Regions from separate parts of the Vreelandella sp. L-25 genome, predicted to be linked through region 2. Evidence: predicted binding sites of a transcription regulator. Region 2 holds the regulator's gene; each other region holds the start of a gene.
The links. Region 2 encodes LexA, which represses DNA repair genes until DNA is damaged. Its sites were predicted from a motif close to TACTGTNTANNTANACAGTA; they were not measured.
Positions count from the first base shown of each region.

Region 1: a site for LexA is predicted at 4,105-4,124, ahead of AC13CN_RS02640 (LexA family protein). Genes of this name have one in related genera too.
Region 3: a site for LexA is predicted at 2,950-2,969, ahead of AC13CN_RS00900 (LexA family protein). Genes of this name have one in related genera too.
Region 4: a site for LexA is predicted at 4,198-4,217, ahead of AC13CN_RS17010 (PA0069 family radical SAM protein). Genes of this name have one in related genera too.

Region 1 covers NZ_JBSXNH010000034.1:35,003-40,379, reverse strand. The annotation lists gene oadA (sodium-extruding oxaloacetate decarboxylase subunit alpha) at 1-1,523, shown strand, start outside; gene AC13CN_RS02650 (sodium ion-translocating decarboxylase subunit beta) at 1,537-2,859, shown strand; gene AC13CN_RS02645 (IMPACT family protein) at 2,935-3,552, opposite strand; gene AC13CN_RS02640 (LexA family protein) at 3,580-4,035, opposite strand; gene ccmA (cytochrome c biogenesis heme-transporting ATPase CcmA) at 4,297-4,917, shown strand; gene ccmB (heme exporter protein CcmB) at 4,931-5,377, shown strand, end outside.
Region 2 covers NZ_JBSXNH010000084.1:38,081-43,457, forward strand. The annotation lists gene nagZ (beta-N-acetylhexosaminidase) at 40-1,050, opposite strand; gene AC13CN_RS14080 (L,D-transpeptidase) at 1,133-1,648, opposite strand; gene AC13CN_RS14085 (TetR/AcrR family transcriptional regulator) at 1,626-2,303, opposite strand; gene lexA (transcriptional repressor LexA) at 2,532-3,209, shown strand; gene AC13CN_RS14095 (energy-coupling factor ABC transporter permease) at 3,231-3,902, opposite strand; gene purU (formyltetrahydrofolate deformylase) at 3,921-4,775, opposite strand; gene AC13CN_RS14105 (ribonuclease J) at 5,050-5,377, shown strand, end outside.
Region 3 covers NZ_JBSXNH010000018.1:3,739-9,115, reverse strand. The annotation lists gene AC13CN_RS00915 (Smr/MutS family protein) at 114-677, shown strand; gene AC13CN_RS00910 (patatin-like phospholipase family protein) at 688-1,704, opposite strand; gene AC13CN_RS00905 (alpha/beta fold hydrolase) at 1,766-2,656, opposite strand; gene AC13CN_RS00900 (LexA family protein) at 3,005-3,463, shown strand; gene AC13CN_RS00895 (Y-family DNA polymerase) at 3,460-4,845, shown strand; gene AC13CN_RS00890 (sodium-dependent transporter) at 4,768-5,377, opposite strand, start outside.
Region 4 covers NZ_JBSXNH010000092.1:47,908-53,284, forward strand. The annotation lists gene ctaD (cytochrome c oxidase subunit I) at 1-177, shown strand, start outside; gene AC13CN_RS16995 (hypothetical protein) at 182-526, shown strand; gene AC13CN_RS17000 (heavy metal translocating P-type ATPase) at 583-2,838, shown strand; gene AC13CN_RS17005 (winged helix-turn-helix domain-containing protein) at 2,759-3,052, opposite strand; gene AC13CN_RS17010 (PA0069 family radical SAM protein) at 3,091-4,170, opposite strand; gene pgi (glucose-6-phosphate isomerase) at 4,363-5,377, opposite strand, start outside.

The DNA of each region.
Region 1 (5,377 bases), on a different contig from region 2:
ACCGCCACTATGCCGATGATGTCGTCGATAAGTTCGTCGAGCGTGCTAAAACCAACGGCGTTGATGTGTTCCGCGTGTTTGATGCCATGAACGACCCGCGCAATCTGGAACGCGCCATCAAAGCGGTTCGCCAAGTCGGCGGCCATGCACAGGGCACCATTTCCTACACGGTGAGCCCGGTACATACCCTGGATAGCTGGGTAGATCTTGCCAAAACCATTGCTGCAATGGGCGCAGATTCTCTGGCTATCAAGGATATGGCGGGGCTACTCACGCCGTATACCGCTTACGATTTGGTCTCACGGCTGAAAAAAGAGCTCTTCATTCCAGTGCATTTGCACTGCCATGCGACGACTGGCTTATCCACGTCGACCATCCTGAAAGCGGTCGAAGCGGGGATTGATAACGTCGATACGGCGATCTCCTCCATGTCGATGACCTATGGCCACAGCCCGACTGAATCCGTGGTTGCCATGCTCAAAGATACTGACCGCGACACTGGGCTAGACCTGGAGTTGCTGGAAGATATCGCCGGCTACTTCCGTGAAGTGCGCAAAAAGTACGCTTCTTTTGAAGGTTCGCTGCGCGGCATCGATTCGCGCATTCTGGTGGCCCAAGTTCCCGGCGGTATGCTCACCAATATGGAGAGCCAGCTAAAAGAGCAGGGCGCTGGCGACAAGCTGGATGACGTGCTGAGCGAAATCCCCCGCGTACGCGAAGACCTCGGCTTTATTCCGTTGGTGACGCCCACCTCACAGATTGTGGGCACTCAGGCAGTCATGAACGTCATGATGGGCGAGCGCTATAAGTCGATCTCTAAAGAAGTGCAGGCGCTGCTGAAGGGCGAATACGGCTCTGCCCCGGCTCCTTTCAATGCCGAATTGCAAAAGCGTGTACTGGAAGGCGGCGAGCCGATTACTTGCCGCCCGGCAGATAATCTCTCTCCAGAAATGGACAAGCTCGCGGCCGAGCTGAAAGAGAAAGCCAGCGCCGATAGCATTCGCCTTGCCGAGGGCGAGCGGGAAGTGGATGACGTGCTGACCTATGCGCTGTTCCCGCAGATTGGCCTGAAATTCCTCAAAAACCGCGACAATAAAGACGCCTTTGAGCCTGCGCCCGAAGCGCCTCAGGCAGCCGCCCCAGCTAAGGCAGAGGCTCCCGCAGCAGCACCTGCGCCTGCCGGTGGTCCGGAAACCTACACCGTGAAGCTCAACGGTAAGGCTTACGTGGTCGAGGTGTCGGAAGGTGGCGAGATTGGCGATATTCAGGAGCAGCCTGCTGCACAGTCTGAGGCTGCCGCCCCAGCGCCCAGCGGTGAAAGCATCGATGCGCCGCTGGCCGGTAACATCTTCAAGGTGAATGTACGCCCAGGCGACCAAGTGGCCGAAGGCGATGTGGTGATTATCCTGGAAGCCATGAAGATGGAAACCGAAGTGCGTGCCAGCAGTGCCGGTACGGTATCGAAAGTCAATGTCAGCGAAGGCGATAGCGTCGCTGTTGGCGATGCACTGATTGAGCTTTAAGGGCAACTCGGGAATGGATAAATTAATCACCTTATGGGAAGGCTCCGGGCTCTATAATCTGGAGCTGGGCCAAGCGGTTATGATCCTGGTAGGGCTTGGGTTGCTCTACCTGGCGATCTACAAGAAGTTTGAGCCCCTGCTGCTGGTGCCAATCGGGTTTGGCGGTATTCTTGCCAATATTCCTGAGGCAGGCTTGGCGATTTCAGCGCTGGATCAAGCGATTGAAGTCGCCAAGCCCGCCGTGCTGCAGCAAATGGCTACAGCGTTGGGCGCGACGCTAGATCCGCTGACTGGGGTAGAGGGTTGGCGCGAGACGCTGAAAGCGATTGCCCATGATTCGGCTGCGCCGGATCAGCTGCGCGCCGCGAAAGATATCGCAGTGAGCGTCGGCTACAGCGACGGCATGCTCTACAACTTCTATAAGGTCGCCATTGGCTCGGGCATTGCGCCGCTGCTGATCTTTATGGGCGTTGGGGCAATGACCGATTTCGGCCCGCTGCTGGCCAACCCGCGCACGCTGTTTCTGGGCGCGGCGGCACAGTTCGGCATTTTCGCTACGCTGTTCGGCGCCGTGCTGCTCACGTCCATGGGCATTATGGACTTCTCGCTCAATCAGGCGGCAGCGATTGGTATTATCGGCGGGGCAGATGGCCCGACCTCTATCTATGTGTCCAGCGTACTTGCGCCGGAGCTGCTGGGGGCGATTGCCGTGGCGGCCTATGCCTATATGGCGCTGGTACCGCTGATTCAGCCACCCATCATGCGTCTGCTGACCACTGAAAAAGAGCGCAAGATCACTATGACGCAACTGCGTCCGGTCTCCAAGCTCGAAAAAGTGGTTTTCCCGCTGATGCTATTGATCGCCGTGGCGCTGTTTCTACCGGACGCAGCACCTCTGCTAGGCATGTTCTGCTTTGGTAACCTGATGCGCGAGTGTGGTGTGGTCGAGCGCCTTTCCGATACCGCGCAAAACGCGCTGATCAATATCGTGACGATCATCCTCGGGCTCTCTGTGGGCTCGAAACTGATGGCCGATAGCTTCCTGGCGTTTGAAACCCTGGGTATTCTGGGGCTGGGGATCGTAGCCTTCGGCATCGGCACCGCCGCTGGCGTATTGATGGCCAAGCTGATGAACCTAGTCAGCAAAATGCCCATCAACCCGCTGATTGGCGCGGCGGGTGTGTCTGCCGTGCCGATGGCGGCGCGTGTGGCGAATAAGGTGGGTCTGGAAGCGAACCCGCATAACTTCCTGCTGATGCACGCCATGGGGCCGAACGTTGCTGGGGTCATTGGTTCGGCAGTGGCTGCCGGTGTGATGATCAAGTACCTGGGATAAGCGGCTAGTTAGACAGCACGTCTGCCGCTATAGAACGCGGCTTACCGAGCAAGCGCTCGTGTAAGCCGCGTTTTTTTATGTTCGCTGTAGCTCAATGGATGTTTTAAGGCGGTTTTCCAGTCCGCTGATATCCAGCTCGACATCGCGTGGCCAGCCAATGGTTAAGCTCACGCCGTTGCCATCGTACTCCGCCTGTTGCACGGGCAGTGCCTGCTCGTCGCACCAAGCGCGGGCTTGCGCTTCGTGGGCGAAGCTGACCTTTAATAAATAGCTATCCCGCTCGACGACTTCCCGGGTGGGCAGCGTTTCCAGCCCGGCATTGACCGCCTGCGCATAAGCGCGTGCCAAACCTCCGGTACCTAACTTGGTGCCGCCAAAGTAGCGAATCACCACGCAACCAATTTCGCCAATCTGGCTGCCCTGCAACGCCTGGAACATCGGACGGCCTGCGGTTCCGCCGGGCTCGCCGTCGTCGGAAAAGCCAATATGCGTTTGCTCTCCAGGAGGTCCGGCGATAAACGCAGTGCAGTGATGGCTGGCATTCGGGTGGGCAGCTTTGGCCGCTTGAAGCAGCGCGTCGAAGGCGTCGGTGGTAGGAGCGTGGCACACCCAGGCCAAGAACTGACTCTTTTCAACGTCAATCTCGGCGGTGTGCCATGTCTCAGGGGCTAAATCAGGGACTCGATAGCGCAAATAGTACTCTCAGCAGGGTGGATAACGTTAATGGTGCCGGGTTTCCGTTGCGTGGTGGGCTACGCCCATTACCATGCCCAGCACCTGGATATCACAATTATGCAGGAAGACTTCGGACATCGCTGCATCTTCGGGCCATAAATGAATGCCTAAACGGCTGATAGAGAGCTGCTTCAGCGCCACTTCCCGCTGGTTAATCGTTGCTACGACGGTTTCTTGATGAGCGTCGTGCTGGTGGCGATGAATGATGATGACATCGCCGTCGAAGAGGTTGCAGTCGCGCATGCGATCGCCGCGAATACGCAGGGCGTAGGTGTTGCGACGTGTGACGCGAGGGGGTGTGCACGCTTGGCGCGCATGTGATGAGGCGCTGCGAGACGCTAGTGGGGTAGGCGTCGATGGCGCTACCGGTTGAGACAGCGTCTGAGAGGGTACGTAAGAAGGTACGTGAGACGTTACCTGAGGGGATAGGCAAATCGTCATAGTGTGTTCTCCCATGCAGCGCCCGTTGCCAAGGCGTTTGATTGAGTCGATAGCTGTAGTTTTATTCTGTGGTGTCTATTTATACAGTTGTTACAGTATAAGCCTGTTTTTGCATACAGTGCTAGTGCTGTCTCACACCTGGGTTTCTTACGCGGAAATTGAGACAGGTCACGCTGCGACCCAAGACCGCAGAGCGTGACTGGCGAGAAAGGGCCTTTCCGTGTAGAGTTCGACCCAAAATCAACGTGCCTGGAGTGTCTTTTGAGCCTGTGCCTGCAAGCCCGACAATTGGCCTGTGAACGCGACGACCGTTGGCTGTTTGAAGGGCTCGATCTCGATATTCAAAGCGGCGAGATTGTGCGCATTGAAGGCCCCAACGGCAGCGGCAAGACGACCCTGCTGAAAATACTCTCCGGGCAATTAACCGATTACCGTGGCGAGCTTTACTGGAATGGCGAACCCATGCGCCAAGCCCGTGAACATTTTCTCGCCAATTTACTCTATTTAGGTCATGCCCCAGGCGTGAAAGCAGGCCTGTCACCGCTGGAAAATCTAGCTTGGTATCAGGCGCTTAGCGGAGAAAAGGGCAGCGAGCCTGCACGTGAGGCAGCGTTGGCTGCCGTTGGGTTGGCGGGGTTTGAAGATGTTCCTGCCGGCCAGCTTTCCGCCGGGCAGCAGCGGCGCGTGGCGCTGGCACGCCTGACCCTGACCCAGCGGGCGCTGTGGGTGCTCGACGAGCCTTTCACCGCGATTGATCGCCAAGGGGTGGCGGCGCTAGAGGCGCAGCTGGTGGCGCATGCGCAGTCTGGCGGCTGCGTTCTGGTCACTACTCACCACGCGTTGACCGAGTCACCTGTGCTTAGGCGCATTCAGCTGGGGTAAGAAGGAGACAGCGTTGCAACGTTCACACGCTCAACTGAGCACCCCAGAGGTGGCTATCCATGCTCCCCAGGGCGGTCTGCTGGTGGCCATAAAGGCAACCCTCAAACGCGACCTCACCCTGATGCTGCGCCGTCGTGGCGAAGTGCTCAATCCGCTGGTGTTCTTTGCCCTGGTGATTACCCTGTTTCCCATTGGTATTTCACCGGATCCAGAGCTGTTGGCAAGCATTGCGCCAGGGCTTTTATGGGTGGCCGCACTGCTCGCGGCACTGCTTTCGCTGGATAGCCTGTTTCGCAGCGACTACGACGATGGCAGCCTGGAACAACTATTACTGGCACCCCAGCCGCTGGCGGCGCTGGGGTTGGCAAAAGTGGCGGTACATTGGTTGCTGACGGGGCTGCCGCTGGCACTGATGGCACCGCTGCTGGGCATCATGCTGTCGCTTCCAGCGGGAAGCTAC
Region 2 (5,377 bases):
TCCAAAAACATCTAATAAGAAAACGGTATAAAAATGGAATTAATTCGCTAGCGCTTCGAGCTTGGCATGCGTGCGGCGCCAACGGCCGAGTGCAGCCAGTGCATCCAGTTCAGGCCTAGCACGGCCGTAACGCAGCTTGGCAGGCCGTTTATTCAGCACCCCTTGGCAGGCCCCTAGTACCTCAATGGCTGCCGCTCGGTCATTGCAGATCAGCAACATATCGCAGCCAGCGGCCAGCGCCGCTTTGGCACGCTCAGCCGGGCCGCCTGCCTCATGCGCCCCCGTCATGCTTAAATCATCGGAAAAAATACACCCTTTGAACCCCAATGATTCACGCAGCATGCCTAACCAGTTGGGTGAGAACCCTGCAGGGCGAGTATCAAACGCTGAATAAGTCACGTGGGCAGGCATGACACCGTTCAACACACCCGCTAACTCGCGAAACGGCACGAGGTCTCGGGCTTTCAGCTCGGCCAGGGGTCGCTCATCCACTGGCAGCGCAATATGGGAATCCGCCGCCACTCCGCCATGGCCAGGAAAATGCTTACCAACTGCCGCCATGCCAGCTTCATGCAAGCCTTCGATAAAGGCGCGCCCTAGTTGGGCGACATGCTCTGGATCGCTGCTGAAACTACGGTCGCCAATGACGCTGGAGATACCGCTCTCAACATCCAACACTGGCGCAAAACTCATATCCAACCCACAGGCGGCCATTTCCATCCCCAGCAGCCAGCCTGTGTCTTTGGCTAAGGTGAGCCCTGCTACTGGGTCGCTGGCATACAGATCGCCAATTCGCGCCATGGCGGGCAGCTTGGTCACCCCTTTTTTGATCCGCTGGACTCGACCGCCCTCTTGGTCAATACCTAGCAGTAGATCACCACGCACACGACGAATACTGCTGCAGAGCTGCCGCACTTGGTACGCATCTTCGACATTACGGGCGAACAGGATAACGCCGCCCACCGCAGGGTCTTTTAGCAATGTCTTTTCAGCGTTGGATAACTGCGGCCCTTCTAGGTCAAGCATGACCGGGCCAATGGGTTGCGTCATGGGGAGGATCCGACAAAAAGGGCGCCATTTTAGACTAACCGCTTAGCGTGTCAAAATTCTGGCAGGACGCCCGGAAGTGGGCTTAATGCAACCAAACCGGCGTACCGGGTTGGGCGTGTGCAAACAGGTAGTGTAAATCGTGATTTCGCAGGCGGATGCAGCCGTGAGAGGCAGCCACACCCATCGGTTGTTCTTCAGGCGTGCCGTGCAAATAAATGTAGCGCCGCTGGGAGTCCACGTCAGCGCCGCGGTTAACGCCGCGCTCCAGCCCGCAGAGCCACATAATGCGCGTTAGAATCCAGTCTCGCTCAGGGTAATTGGTCGCCAATTCAGGCGAAAATACTTCGCCAGTCCATCGGCGACCACGAAATACCGCATTATCAGGCAAGTCCTTGCCGATAGACGCACGGACATAGTGCCAGCCCAGCGGTGTTTGGCCGCTACCCTCTTGCTGCCCTACGCCAGCAACCCCAGTGGAGATCGCGCACTCATAGTTCACTTCCTTTCCCTGCCACCAGCGCAACCGCTGCCGCTGGGTGTCAATCTCCACCCAACCAGATTGGGAAGGCGGTAATTCAGCTAGCCTGGGCGTTGCCATGGTTTCCCTCTTCAACCGCAGCCGGTAGCGGCGCGTTCATCGCAGCAACAACGACTGGACGTAGCCGCCGCACAAGGTCACGCACCGTCACCTGCTCTTGATAATCCTTTGCAGCAATATCACGCAGGGCATCCAGTCCTGAGAGCGTAAATATCACTGTGCCTAGCATAAAGTGTAGCCGCCAAAAGCGCTCGGCGTCCGGCAGCTCAGGCGTGGCTTTACGCACCAGCTCGGTAAAACGGGTAAATACATCGCCATACTGCTGCTGAATATAGCGACGCAGATGCCCTTGCGCCTGACTGTAGGCTAACCCTAGTAGCCGCATAAATACCTTCAGGCTATTACGTTCGGCGGGCACTGCCAGTACCGTAGTGGCCATGGTCTCTAACAGCACTTCTAGAGGAATAGGCTGGCCTTGATAGTGAGCTTCTAGCTCGTCCAGTGCGGTGTGAAAACGCTCTGAAAATGGATCGAGATAGCGGGAAAACACCGCTTGAATTAGCGCTTTTTTGGAACCAAAGTGGTAGTTCACGGCCGCCAAATTAACCCGGGCCTTGCTGGTGATATTACGCAGCGACGTCTCGGCAAAGCCTCGCTCTGCAAACAGTACCTCTGCAGTATCTAAAATACGCGTTACCGTATCCGATTGGGCCATAGCGCCCTCCAAAAAACAGGTGTTTTAAACATAGCTGAATACTATGTCATAACCCCTGCTGGCTCAATCTCTTATCCAAAGGGTAGTAAGCGTTAACTAAACACTTAACGACTGTCTCGGTTGGGTGTAACTCGTCATGTACTGGACAGAGCAACATACTGTATACTTAAACACATACTGATTAAGCCGACATGTAGCTACTGTCTTTTCACTGTTTTGGAGTTTGGTATGTCGCGTCCACTCACAGCACGTCAGCAGCACGTATTTGATTTTATTGTTAAGACCATGGGTGAGCTTGGCTACCCCCCTACCCGCGCCGAAATTGCCAAAGCGCTGGGATTCCGCTCGCCTAACGCAGCAGAAGAGCATTTGCGTGCGCTCGAGCGCAAAGGCGCTATTCGTATAATTCGCAATACATCACGAGGCATCCGCTTACCTAACCAGGAGCCGCAGGAGCTTACTGAAACACCAGCGGCTGCAGCACCTGCTACTAATGAGCCGCTGCCCAATGGGCTTCCTGTGATTGGTGAGGTCGCCGCTGGCAGCCCTATCCTTGCGGCTGAACATATTGACCGTTACTGCCCGCTGCCCGCTGAGTACTTCACGCCTAAAGCAGATTACCTGCTACGGGTGCGCGGCCTATCCATGAAAGATGTAGGCATTCTTGAAGGCGACCTTCTGGCCGTGCATCGCACTGACCGCGTTCGCGATGGGCAAATTGTCGTGGCACGATTAGAAGACGAAGTAACAGTCAAGCGTTTTAAACGCCAAGGGCATCAAGTAACACTGATTGCCGAGAACGCAGATTTCGCACCAATTGAGATCGACCTACGCACTCAGCAGCTTGATATTGAAGGCGTGGGTGTTGGTGTTATTCGCGGTGGTAATGGGCAAGCGCTTGGCTAGTTGCCCAACCTGTAAGGCAGGCTACTGCAAGTCGATATAGCGGTGGTCATTAAAGGTGGCCACCCAGCTTGGGTGGTACACCAGCAAAATACTCAGCAGCATACCGGTTATAAATGCCTCTGACGGCATCAGTAACGGTAAAAAGCGGGCATACTCTTGGGCGAGATAGACGGCCTCGGGATCAGTGCCCGCTACGATAATCAGCGCAACAGTAGATAGCCCTCCCCCTAAGGTCGCCAAGGCTGTTCCAAAAAAGCCACAAGCAAATAAAAACACCATCAAATTATCAGGCAACCGACGGTCAACGATTCGCCATACAAAACCGGTCACGGTCGCAGGCACAATACCTGTCACCAGCACATTTGCCCCCATTAGCGACCAATCGTTTCTGCCAATAGCCACCATGGCGACATTAACCATCACATTGCTGATCAACGCCAGCGGCATTTTAAAGACTAGCGTCATCAGCACCGTAAACACCAAGTGAAGCGTTAACCAGTCCACCGCTTGCGCACGCAATTGCCACATCAACATGACGGCCAACGTAGCTGCCATCCAGCGGTGCTGAAGCGCTGTATCCTCAAGCAGTGGCCGCCAGGGGCGCAGGCATAAGCACCAGACGATGACACCCAACGATAAAAGCCACGTCATCACGAGTGCCCACGGTGCCAATACGCTTTGTGCAAACGACATAGCGCCCCCTTCTGCCGATTAGCTAAAAACGACCGTTTTGTTGCCGTGAATTAGCACGCGATCTTCTAGGTGCCAACGCAGCCCCCGCGCCAATACCGCTTTTTCCACATCGCGACCAAAACGTACCAAATCAGTAGGCGTGTGACAGTGGCTGACCCGGTGAATGTCCTGCTCAATTATAGGGCCTGCATCCAGCTCTTCTGTCACATAGTGGCAAGTTGCCCCAATCAGTTTCACGCCCCGCTCATAGGCTTGATGATACGGCTTGGCACCCGCAAAGGAAGGCAAGAAGCTGTGATGAATGTTAATCACGCGCCCTGCATACCGTTCGCAAAGCGAAGGTGGCAGAATTTGCATATAGCGTGCTAGCACTATGCAGTCAGCGCGGGCAGCATCAATCTGCTCCTGCACCTGTTCAAAAGCCTTTTGTTTATTAGCCGGGTCAACTGGTACATGATGATAAGGGATGCCATACCATTCAGTCAGCGAGCGCATATCATCGTGATTAGAGATAACGCCGACAATATCGCAATCCAACTCACCTGCCTGCCAGCGGTAGAGAAGGTCCACCAAACAGTGGGATTCCCGAGACACCATCAACACCACACGGCGGCGCTTTTGGGTATCCACCAGCGACCACTGCATATCAAATTCAGCCGCCACCGGCTCAAACGACGTGCGCAGTGCTTCCGCCGACATACCCAGAGAATCCGCCAGAATCTCGTAACGCATAAAAAAGCGGCCAGTCTCTAAGTCAGAGTGCTGGCTGGCTTCGGTAATTGAGCCGCCTTGTTGAGCAATAAAACTTGAGACACGCGCCACGATGCCCACTTGATCTGGGCAGGAAACAACTAAACGATAGTAATGAGACATAACAAACACTCTTAACGTATTTAACGGCACGCTCGCCAAGCACCTGCCTACCAGCAGGTAAACCACATTAGCGGCGGTAGTGTACCGTAAGCACGATGAGGAAGCACCGTGGTCAGGTGCCGCGATGATTGTTACCCGCCCCCCGCTTCCCGTATAGTTAAGGAATTACTTTCTAGGCTTTTCATAACTGATGCATCCATCCCGCGTTCAACTTCGTCCCCGTCGTCGCCCGCCCCTGCGCCTACTCCCGCTAGGTGGATGTGGTGAAATTGGAATGAATCTTACGCTGTATGGATACGACGACCAGTGGATCGCCGTAGATTGCGGCATGATGATTCGCCAAGACCTGCCCAACTCGCCGCTGCAAGTACCTAATACCGATACCCTAGAGGCACTGAAGATCACACCTAAGGCGCTGTTTATCACCCATGGTCATGAAGATCATATTGGTGCGGTGGCGTGGCTATGGCCCAAATGGGGTTGCCCTATCTTTGCCACTCCTCTCGCAGCAGGGCTATTGCGTTACAAATTCGCCGAACACCAGCTCAGCAGCGCCTCCATTGAAGTGATTGAACCAGGCGATGCGGTGGAGAGCGGGCCAT
Region 3 (5,377 bases), on a different contig from region 2:
GTACCTTTGACGCTGCCCGGTTCACAGCAGCGCCAAGCTCGCTATACTGTCTCGCCTTAGCGTTTTTTATCTACCGCCCCTTTTTTCACCACTTTAGTTGATTCGAGCCGACCATGACGCGACACCTGCCCAACGATGACGATATCAGTGCCTTTCGCCAAGCGCTGCAGGCGGCAGGCGTACGCCGTATTGCCACCAACCAAGCCGACCCCGGTAAGCCCAAACGCCAGTCAGACGCCAGCGAAGCGCGCCGCCGAGCGGCGGTAGAGAGCAATACACTGCAAACCAGCGGGCGCACGTCTGATGGTCGGGTGGAAGCCGTACGGCCATCAGAGTATTTAGAGTTCAGCGTGCCCGACCTGCCCTGGCGCACGTTTAGCCAGTTGAAGCGCGGCCAATTGGCCTGGCAGGCAGGGCTAGACCTTCACGGCTATACCCTGGAAGAGGCGCGGTTAGAGCTAGAGAGCTTTCTTCGCGATGCCGCAGGCCAAGGGCTGCGCTGTGTGCTGGTGGTGCATGGCAAAGCCTGGGGCACCACCTCTGATTTCCCGGTACTGAAAAGCCATACCAATGCGTGGCTGCGCGAGTGGCCCGGCGTGCTGGCGTTCTGCTCTGCCACGGATATCGATGGCGGCACCGGGGCGATGTATATTTTGCTGCGCAAACGCGGGCAGTAATTCATGTTGTTTATTTAGTAGCGTCAGAGGCAATGCTAGGCATGCGCCGCTCCAAGGCTTCATCGGCCAAGTGGCGGCCTAAGCGGATGAGCTCCTTCGCCCGGTGAAACTCGTAGGTGCTGCATACCGTTTTAGGAATTTCGATCAGCACGTCCGGTGGGTAGCCGGCTACCTTATATTTCGCCAGCGCTGCCTGGGTAATATCAAACGATTCCAGAATCATATCCAGCTTGCCCCACTCGCGCTTGCCGCGCAGGTCTACTGTTTCATCGTCGTCGCTCTCTTCACTGCTGCCGCCTAGGCCACCCCATAGCCGCCGCGTGGTCGCGCGCACCTCCTCCATCCAGCCGCCAATATTGGCGTCGCGGTCCCGCTCCAGGGCGGTGCGGCTGTCGCTACTCTCTTCTTGTGGCAGCAGCTCCTCCAGCGTGACCGACTGCGGGCTGTGAGCGGTGACGTTCACCGCCACCACGAAATCCGCCTCATGGGCAGCCAACACTGGCATCATTGGCAGCGGGTTGAGTAACCCGCCATCCACCAGTACCTGTTCGCCAATGTGCACGGGGGTAATCACCCCTGGCACCGCAATCGAGGCGCGAATGGCGCGTAGCAGCGGGCCGTTTTGAAACCATACTTCCCGCTGGCGCACGAGGTCGGTGGCCACGGTGGTCACTGGAATGGGCAGGTCTTCAATCAGCCGGTCGCCCACTAGCTCCTCCAGCTTGCTCATCACTTTGTTGGCACGCATCGCCCCCATGGGGCTCCAGGTCACATCGACCAGCTTGAGCACGTCCAAGTAATCAAGGTTACACACCCACTCCCGGTACTCCGGCAGCTTGGCCGAGGCGTAAATGCCGCCGATCAGCGCTCCCATGGAGCATCCGGCAATCGAAATAATCTCGAAACCACGCGCCTCCAGCGCTTCAATCACGCCAATATGCGCATAGCCCCTAGCACCGCCGCTACCGAGCACCAGCGCTACTTTATTGCCACCGCCCGGCGTCCTCCCCGTTAATTGGCTGACCACGTTCTGCCCCTCCTTTGTGGCATGGCGTCTCATACGCACGCGCTTTTCTTTTGATGCGACGTTAACTGGCCGTGCAGCCTTCTAAGCAAATCACCTCGGCCACACGCTCAACGGCCTGTGGTTCCAAATGCAGATGGTGGCCACCTGCCAGCACGTGCCGGGTGAGTCGCGGCACCGCCTGCCTTGCTTGGGCTGCCCAGGCGCGCTCGCCTAAAATACCGCGCTCACCTTCTATCAATAGCACCGGCGCCTGGATTTCGGCCAAAACGGCCAGCACCTGCTGCGGCGTAAAGCGCACCAGCGAGGGCTTTAGCAGGCGGCTATCAGTGCGCATTTGTACTTTGCCATCGGCGGTGGCCTGGGTGTTGCGCTCGACCAGCGGCGTGGCGGTGATGCTATCTAGTGGCGTGACGCCCCCCGCCACACGCGCCGCCACGGCGCTCTCAATATCCGGGTAACGAGGCGCGCGGGAAGGCGGGCGCCGATGAGCGATTAAGCCTTTGCGCAGTTGGCTGGGCGTCTCTTGTGCCGGTGTATTCAGCGCACCTAACCCGTCAATCAGAATTAACCGGGCGACTTTTTCCGGTAACGACGCCGCCAGCAGGCAAGAAACGGCCGCCCCCATGGAGTGGGCAAGCAGCGTGGCTTGTTCAATGCCGAGCGTTTCCATGGCATCCAGCACGTCGTGGGTGTAATCCCAGAGCGCGTAGTCGCTGCCAGCGGGGGCATGAGCGGAGTGCCCGTGGCCTCGAAAATCGATCGCCACGATGCGAATGCCCAGCGCGCTCACCAAGCGTGGGGCCAAGCGTGTAAAGCTGGCGGCGTTATCCAGCCAACCATGCAGCGCCAGCCAGGTGGGTGCGTCGTACTGCCCCCAGCTCAATGCCGCCAACCGCCCACCGGCCAACGAAAGCGGCTGAGGCGCCGCGCCTACTCGGGAAGCGTCGTTCATAAAAGTGGGTCTCACTGCGAAAATCTGGCGCGTCAGGTGACGCTCGTAAATGTGAACATTACGATGCACATAGTATGGTGCAAACGTTACCATGCTCGACGCAGCGCTTGTGCTGCTTTTACACGGCCATGGGCCACGACGCTGTTCATTTTTGATGGAGATTGCCATGAAACCTCGCCGCGATACCCGCGCCCGTAACCTTGTGTTCTTTATTACTGTCGTGAGCGCCCTAGTCGTGGGGCTATGGTTAGCCCGCTGAGGGCAGTGCTTGCAATTTCTCCCCCATGAATAAATACTGTTTAAATATACTGTACATAAACACACTATTTATTCATGAGGATGCCGACGATGCCGTCTCAACCCATCCATCTTGCAACAACCGTGGTTGCGACAGCCTTGCCGTTAACTTCTCAGCCGCTGCCTTTTCCTCTGCTCACAGGCCGTGCAGGCTTTAGCGGCTTTCCCTCTCCTGCCCAAGATTACGAGCCGCGCACTCTCGACCTCAATGCGCGGCTGATCAAGCACCCTACCCAAACGTTTTACCTCTCCGCGACAGGGGACAGCATGGAGGGTTGGGGCATCTTTGACGGTGATTTACTGGTCGTCGACCGCAGCGTCACGCCGCGCCTAGGGCATATTTTGGTCGCCATGCTGGATGAAGAAGTGCTGATCAAACGCTATGCGCTGCATCGCGGCACGCCGCACCTCTGCTCGGCCCACCCCCACTATCCGCCGCTGCCCCTGGAAGGTACCGACTGCCAGCTATGGGGCGTGGTGCGCGCGGTGATTCACGAGTATCTGCCATGATCGGGCTGGTGGATGCCAATAATTTTTACGTTTCCTGTGAGCGGGTGTTCAATCCGACGTTGGAAGGCAAACCCGTTGGTGTGATGTCGAATAACGACGGCTGCGTGATTGCCCGCTCAGCAGAGATGAAAGCCATGGAGATCTCCATGGGCACGCCCGCATACCAGTTAGAGGGGCTACGCCGCCGCGGGGTAATCCACCTGCTCTCTTCTAACTACGAGCTGTACGGCGATATGTCAGCGAGGCTTGCCCAGCTGCTGCGCGATACGTGCCCCGAAGTGGCCCCCTACTCGATTGATGAGATGTTTATTTATCTGGATGGCCTCAGTGACACCCAGTGCCAAGCGCTGGGCACAGCACTGCGCCGCCGCATTCGTCGCTATTTGGGGCTTCCGGTGTGTATCGGGCTGGCCCCTACGCATACACTGGCGAAGCTCGCCAATCACCTAGCCAAAAAACAGCCTCACTACGCAGGAGTGTGTTTACTCCACGGTGAAAGCGCTACCACCCAAGCAGTGCTGAAACAGCTGCCGGTAAGCGATGTGTGGGGAGTAGGCAGGCGTCTTGCCGAACGACTAGCGGTCAGCGGCATTCGTACCGCCTGGGATTTGCGGGAGCACGACCCCAAACGGCTACGCAAACGCTTCTCGGTGGTTCTAGCCCGCACCGCCTTAGAGCTGCGCGGTACGCCCTGCCTAGAGTTGAATGCCGTTGAGCAACCCCGCCAGCGTATCATGACCTCACGCTCGTTTGGTAAAACCACCGGCGTAAAAGAGGAGCTTCACGCGGCGCTGCGCCGCCACGCCCAGCGCAGTGCCGAAAAATTGCGCCAGCAGGGCAGCCTGGCCCGCGCGGTGATGCTGTTCTTGAATACCAACCGCCACCGCAAAGATCAACCGCAGCGCTCGCCCAGCGCGATGATTCCACTCGACGCACCTACCGACGATACCCGTATCCTCTTGGAGGCCGTTCGCGAAGGGCTCGACCAGATGTACCTGCCCGGCTTTCAGTTCATGAAAGCGGGCGTGATGCTGCTGGATTTGGTGGATGCGCAGCAGTATCAACTCTCGCTGCTACAGCCTGCCGCCAAAGCACACCCGCACTTGATGAAGGCGGTAGACGAGATTAATCAGAAGATGGGGCAAGGCACGCTGCGCTTTGGGATGACTGACGCCGACGCGCCTTGGCAGCTGCGCTGTGAGCACCGCTCAAGACGCTACACCACTTGTTGGGATGAGTTAATGGAGGCAGGCACTCACCCTGGCGCGATTGCCGCCGCCAGGGTGAAGCGTGAACAGCAGCGCTTAGCGGGCGGAAAGCGCTTGGCGAAGGCGCGGGCTAATGGCTTCGCCCACCACTGCCACCAGGACCAGCAGCGCTAGCAGCACCGGCCAGTGGGCAGCAAAAGAAACTTGGTACAGGCCAAGGGCATCGACAAAAATCACCAAAATACCCAGCGGACTCACGTAGCGCACCATGGCCAGCCACAGCGTATAGGGCAGCGGCGCCAGCCCCAGCTCGTCGCGGAAGGTTTCGCTTTTCAGCACAAAACCGGCCAGTAGTACCATGCCCAGGCCACCCAGCGGCATCATCCAACGGGAGGTGAGGTAGTCCAGCCAATCAAAGAAGTTCTTGCCTGCCAGCGTCCAATCAGCGCCCAGGTTGAACGACAGCATCGCCAGCGTGCTGATCAGCCACAGCACAATACCGGTGGCCCACGAGGCGGATTTACGGCTCATGCCTTTGTTATCGCACAACCAAGAGACCGTTGCTTCCACCATGGAAATTGAGGAGGTTAGTGCGGCCATGGAGAGCATTAAGAAGAACAGCGCTCCGAACAGCGTGCCCAGCGGCATCGCCTGGAACGCTAACGGCAGGCTCATAAACAGTAACCCTGGGCCTTCACCGGGGTCC
Region 4 (5,377 bases), on a different contig from region 2:
GGCGGTTTAGCGGTCGTCTTGACCGTGCTTCAAGGCCTGCGTGTGGGCTATGGCTATGTGGGCGCTCATGCTCCCTTCGAGCCGGGCGTAGTAGCCCTGCTATGGCGCTATAACGTGGTCACCTTTGGGCTGCTCATAGGGGCGCTAGCGGTGCTGCCCCGCGTGTTAGGAGGGTAGGGCGATGGAACGACTTAACTTTACCCACCCTATCCATTTGATAGTGGGGCTAACGCTCTGGAGCGTTTGGTTTGTGGCCGTGTATAGCGGCCTATCGGTGGCCTGTGCGGTAAATCCACCGCCGCCCGAGGCAAGATCACTCACGCTACTCAACGTAGCCCTGGGCGGTTTTACCCTTCTCTGTGCTGCTGGGCTTGTGCTGTTGGGCTGGGGAAGCTGTCGCACGGCCAAACAGCACCAGGGGCGACAGCGCTTCCATGCGGTGGTATCCGGTTGGCTCTACCTGTTCTCGGCCTTTGGGGTGGCGTTTGCGGGGCTGCCGATCATAGGTGTGCCGCCTTGCCTGTAACCGAGGCCGAACACGTTTCTACCAAGCAAGAGGTGCCGCTCTATACGCTTCATGGCATGTGGTGCACCAGCTGTGCGCTGGCGGTAGAGGGCGCGCTAGCCCGCGTGCCGGGAGTCGCGCAGGCCAGCGTTCATTACCCTACTGCAACGGTATGGGTAAACGGCGCTCCCGCAGCAACCCAGTTGGCGGTGCTAGCCCCCGTGGTGAAGCGGCTGGGCTATCGGCTGAGCGAGCTAGAGCCAGTGCAAGATGCCCAGCAGCGCTTAGCCCAAGAGAGCCGCTACCTCATGCTGCGCCTGATTGTAGGTGCAGTGTTGGGTATGTGGACCATGCTGGCGTCGCTGCTGATCTACGTGGGCGCGCTGCCCAATGCCACCATAGAGCTGGTCGTTGCTTGGGTGGCCGGTGCCTTTTCACTACCCGTCGTGCTCTATTCCGGCCTGCCGTTTTACCGAGCGGGGTGGCGCACGCTATTGGCCCGACGCCCCGGCATGGATGTATTGGTAAGCCTGGGTGTGCTTGGCGCCATGGCGGTATCGGTAGGGCTGCTGCTGCGCGGCTCTGCTGAGGTCTATTTCGATACTGCGGTGATGCTGATTGTGCTGCTTCTGGTGGGCCGGCTGGTCGAAACCCTGTGCAGGCAGCGGGGGCTTAAAGCCTTTGATGCACTAAGGCTGCCGGAGGCTGATGTGGTGGTTTGCCAAGGCGGGCAGCGCGACATGCAGCCCGTTGGGGAAGTCTCCATAGGAGCTGTGATTGAAGTGCCTCCTGGTGAGCAGGTGCCCTTGGATGGCCTGCTGGAAACGCCCGGCTGGCTGGACACCGCCACGCTCACTGGGGAAAGCGTGCCCCGTTACCTGCATGCTGGGCAGCGGGTCTATGCGGGCTGCCGCTATGCGGCGGGGCTAAACGCAGCGCCTTTGAAGGTGGCTGTGACGGCTACCGTCGGCCAGCGGCGGGTGGATAAACTGTGCGAGCAAATGCGCCGCGCCCAGGCAAAAAAGGGCGAATTGCATAAGCTGGCCGACCGCTTTGCCTCATGGCTAAGCCCCGTAGCGCTGCTGCTGGCTGTGCTGACACTCCCACTCGGGTTGCTATTGGGCCTTGGGCTGGAAGACGCTGCTGTGCGTGCGCTGTCTGTTTTGGTGGTGGCTTGCCCCTGCGCGGTTGGGCTGGCGGTTCCGCTGGCAAGCCTTGCCGGTAGCAGCCAAGCGTTACAGCAGGGCATTGCGCTTCGCGACCCTGCCGCTTTTGAAACCCTGGCGAAAGTACGTGGTATTGCCTTTGATAAAACCGGTACGCTCACCCGTGGGCAGTATCAGGTAGTGCACGCCGCGCTGCGCCAGGGCGAAGATCTCACGATGTTTCAGGCGATGCTGCACAGCGCCGTTAGCCAAAGCGAACACCCACTAGCCAGCGGTTTGCTGGACTGGGTGAACAAGGCTGAAACAGCAACGCCGCCCAAAGCGCTTCATAAAGTATTTCATAACGTACTTCATCTTGAGGAGCATCCCGGCAAAGGCCTGCAAGTAACGTTTCAAAACGGAGAGCAGTGGTGGTTAGGTAGCGCCGCATGGATAGAGCAGCAGCTTGGCACACCCTTGCCAGATAACGCCCAACACCCTGACTACGCCTTTGCTTCACAGGTGGTAGTGGCCAACAGCCGCGGTTGGCTCGCCACGCTTTACTGTGCCGACCAGCCGGTGAGCGATGCGAAAGCAAGCCTTGCCGAACTACAGCGCTCAGGGTACATCGTGGCGCTGATCAGCGGCGACCGCCAGGGGCCGGTGGGCTGGCTTGGCCAGCAGGTAGGGTTAGCAAAAACCGCCTGCTACGCCCAGCGTTCGCCGGAAGCCAAAGCGGCACTACTCAAAGCGCTGCCATCGCCCACGCTCTATGTGGGCGACGGGGTGAACGATAGCTTAAGCCTTGCCGAAGCCGGGGTAGGCGTCGCCCCTATGCAAGCCAGCGAAGCCGCCCGCGAAGGAGCCGCCGCACAGCTGCTTCAGCCTGGGGTGAGCGGTGTGGTGAGGCTATTGGCACTGGCGAAGCGCACCCGCCGAGTTATGGTGCAAAACCTAGTGTTTTCGGCACTCTATAACACGCTGGCGCTTGGGCTGGTGATCATGATGGCGGTACCGCCCTTGGCCGCCGTGCTGGCGATGGCAGCAAGCTCGCTCAGCGTGACGTTAAACACGGCGCGCCTTGCGTGGGCAGAGCCTGACGAGGGGCTTAGCGATAGCCCAATGCCTGCCCTAAGCGCTCAGCGTTCGATGCCACCCAGTGCGGGTCAATCGCGCCCCACTGCTTAATGGTGTAGTGGCCAATGTTGTGGCGCTCGCCGTGGCTTTTTTCAAACACGCACTCAATATCCAATTCCCCCAGGGACGTAATGGTGTCCTGGGCGGTGCGCCTCGGCATGCCGGTGGCTTCCATCAACGCGGGTACGCTGGCCACGCCTTGCTCAATCAAGTGGGCCACGTAAAGGCGGCGGTAAAAGCTGGATTTTGTTTTGCTGAGCGACATGGAGGGGGCGTCTTCTTAGTGATGGGTATTCCTGCAGTCTAATCAAATAAATCCCCCTGTGCCCGGGGCGGGCGAAAATCACGGGTATTCAGTCCCTGCTCGGTGCGTGGCTGCATGTTCCACTGGCGGCTAGCACGCTGAAACCGCTGGGCGATTAAGTCAGCGAATACCCCCTCGCCGCGAAAGCGCTTACCAAAGGCAGCATCGTAGGTTTTACCGCCCCGACACTGGCGCATCAAACTCATTACCTTAGCGGCGCGCTCGGGGTAGTGGGCTTCTAGCCACGCTTCAAACAGCGGCGCGACCTCGTGGGGCAGCCTTAGCAGCATCCAGGTGGCGGTGCGCGCCCCGGCGCGGCTGGCGGCTTCCAGAATGCGCTCAATTTCGTGGTCGGTCAGGCCGGGAATAATCGGCGATACCAGCGTGCCCACCGGTATTCCCGCCGTGTTTAGCTCACGAATCACTTTCAGGCGCGCCTGCGGCGATGCCGCACGGGGTTCCAGCGTGCGCTTTAGGTTAGCGTCCAGGCTGGTCAAGCTCACGAACACCCGCACCAAGCGATGCTCCGCCATTTCTGCTAGTAGATCGATATCCCGCAAAATTAGCGTGCTTTTCGTCACTAGCGTCACCGGGTGGCGGCAAGCCAACAGCAATTCCAGCAAGCGGCGGGTGGTTTGGTAGGTGGCCTCTAGCGGCTGGTAACAGTCGGTATTGCCGGAGAGGTTAATGGGTCTGCAAACGTAGTGGGGGTGGCAAAGCTCCTCTTTTAAATGCTCCACCAGCCCGTGGCGGGCGATCAGTTTGGTTTCAAAATCCAGCCCCGGCGATAAATCCCAATAGGCGTGTGACGGGCGCGCATAGCAGTAGACACAGCCATGCTCACAGCCGCGATACGGGTTAAGCGAACGATCAAAGGGTAAATCTGGAGAGTTGTTCCAAGAGAGCGCGCTTTTACTGGCTTCCTCGCGCACTTCTGTTGCCAGCGAGGTGGTGGCCTCCTCTTGCCACCAGCCGTCATCCTCCGCCACGCTGCGGGTAGGGGCGAAGCGGTTATGTGGGTCGTAGGTTGCACCACGCCCTTTATGCACGGCGGATCGGGGAAGGTTATGGGCCGTCATCGGGAGCCTCGCGCTGAGCCACCTATAATATGTTTATCCATACAGTATAGGGTGTTTGTCGTGCTCTGCAAGCAAGGGGCATCGGTGTGCCAGCTACACGCCGATTGTCGACGGTTGAGCGCCACTCAATAGGCGTTGACCCAAAAGCGCCCTGGTAGTCTGCCAAGGCGCTGTGCTTACTTACTTTTTATCCTAACGCTTCTTGCGCACCGGTTTTTTATCACTGCTTGCTGGCTCGGCGCTATCGGCTTTGCGTGCGCTGGTGGGAAAGTGGGCACGCACCAGCTCAAGCAGCCCCTGCGTAGAAGCGTCGAAGTCGGCGGCGTTGGCGTCGATGCGCTCGCTGATTTCACCGGCGATGCGCTTGCCTAGCTGTACGCCCCACTGGTCGAACGAGTTGATGTTCCAGATTACGCCCTGAACGAACACCTTGTGCTCGTAGAGCGCAATCAGCGCGCCCAGGTTTTTCGGCGTTAGCTCGTCGAGCAGCAGGGTGCTGGAGGGACGGTTGCCGGGGCAGCTATAGGGGTCGAGCTGGCTAAGCTCTTTGCTGTCGCCTTGGCTGCCTTCCATAAAGGCGTTGGCTTGGGCCAGCATGTTGGTCAGCAGGGCGAAGTGGTGGTCTTCCACGCCCGGTTCCGGCTTGAGCGAGGCGATAAAATCGATGGGCACATAGCGGGTGCCCTGGTGCAGCAGCTGGAAGAAGGCGTGCTGGCCGTTGGAGCCGGTTTGGCCCCATACAATCGGGCCGGTTTTGTAGTTCACCGGGTGGCCGAAAATATCTACCGACTTACCGTTAGACTCCATATCCAACTGCTGCAGGAAGGAGGGCAGTTGGTTCAGCGCTTGGTCGTAGGGCACGATGGCCTGGGTTTCCGCACCGATAAAATTGATGTACCAGATGCCAATCAGCGCCATCAGTACCGGCATGTTTTGAGCGAAAGGCGCTTCGATAAAGTGCCGGTCCATCTCATGGGCGCCTTCCAGCAGCTCAATAAAGCCTTCAAAGCCAATCGAGAGTGCAATGGGCAAACCGATGGAAGACCACATGGAGTAGCGGCCGCCCACCCAGGCCCAAAACTCGAACACGTTCTCTTCGCGAATACCGAACTCCATCGCCGCTTTGCGGTTGGTGGAAGCGGCAATGAAGTGCGCGCCCACGTCGGCGTCTTCGCCAGCGTTCTCCAGGAACCAGCGCCGCGCAGTC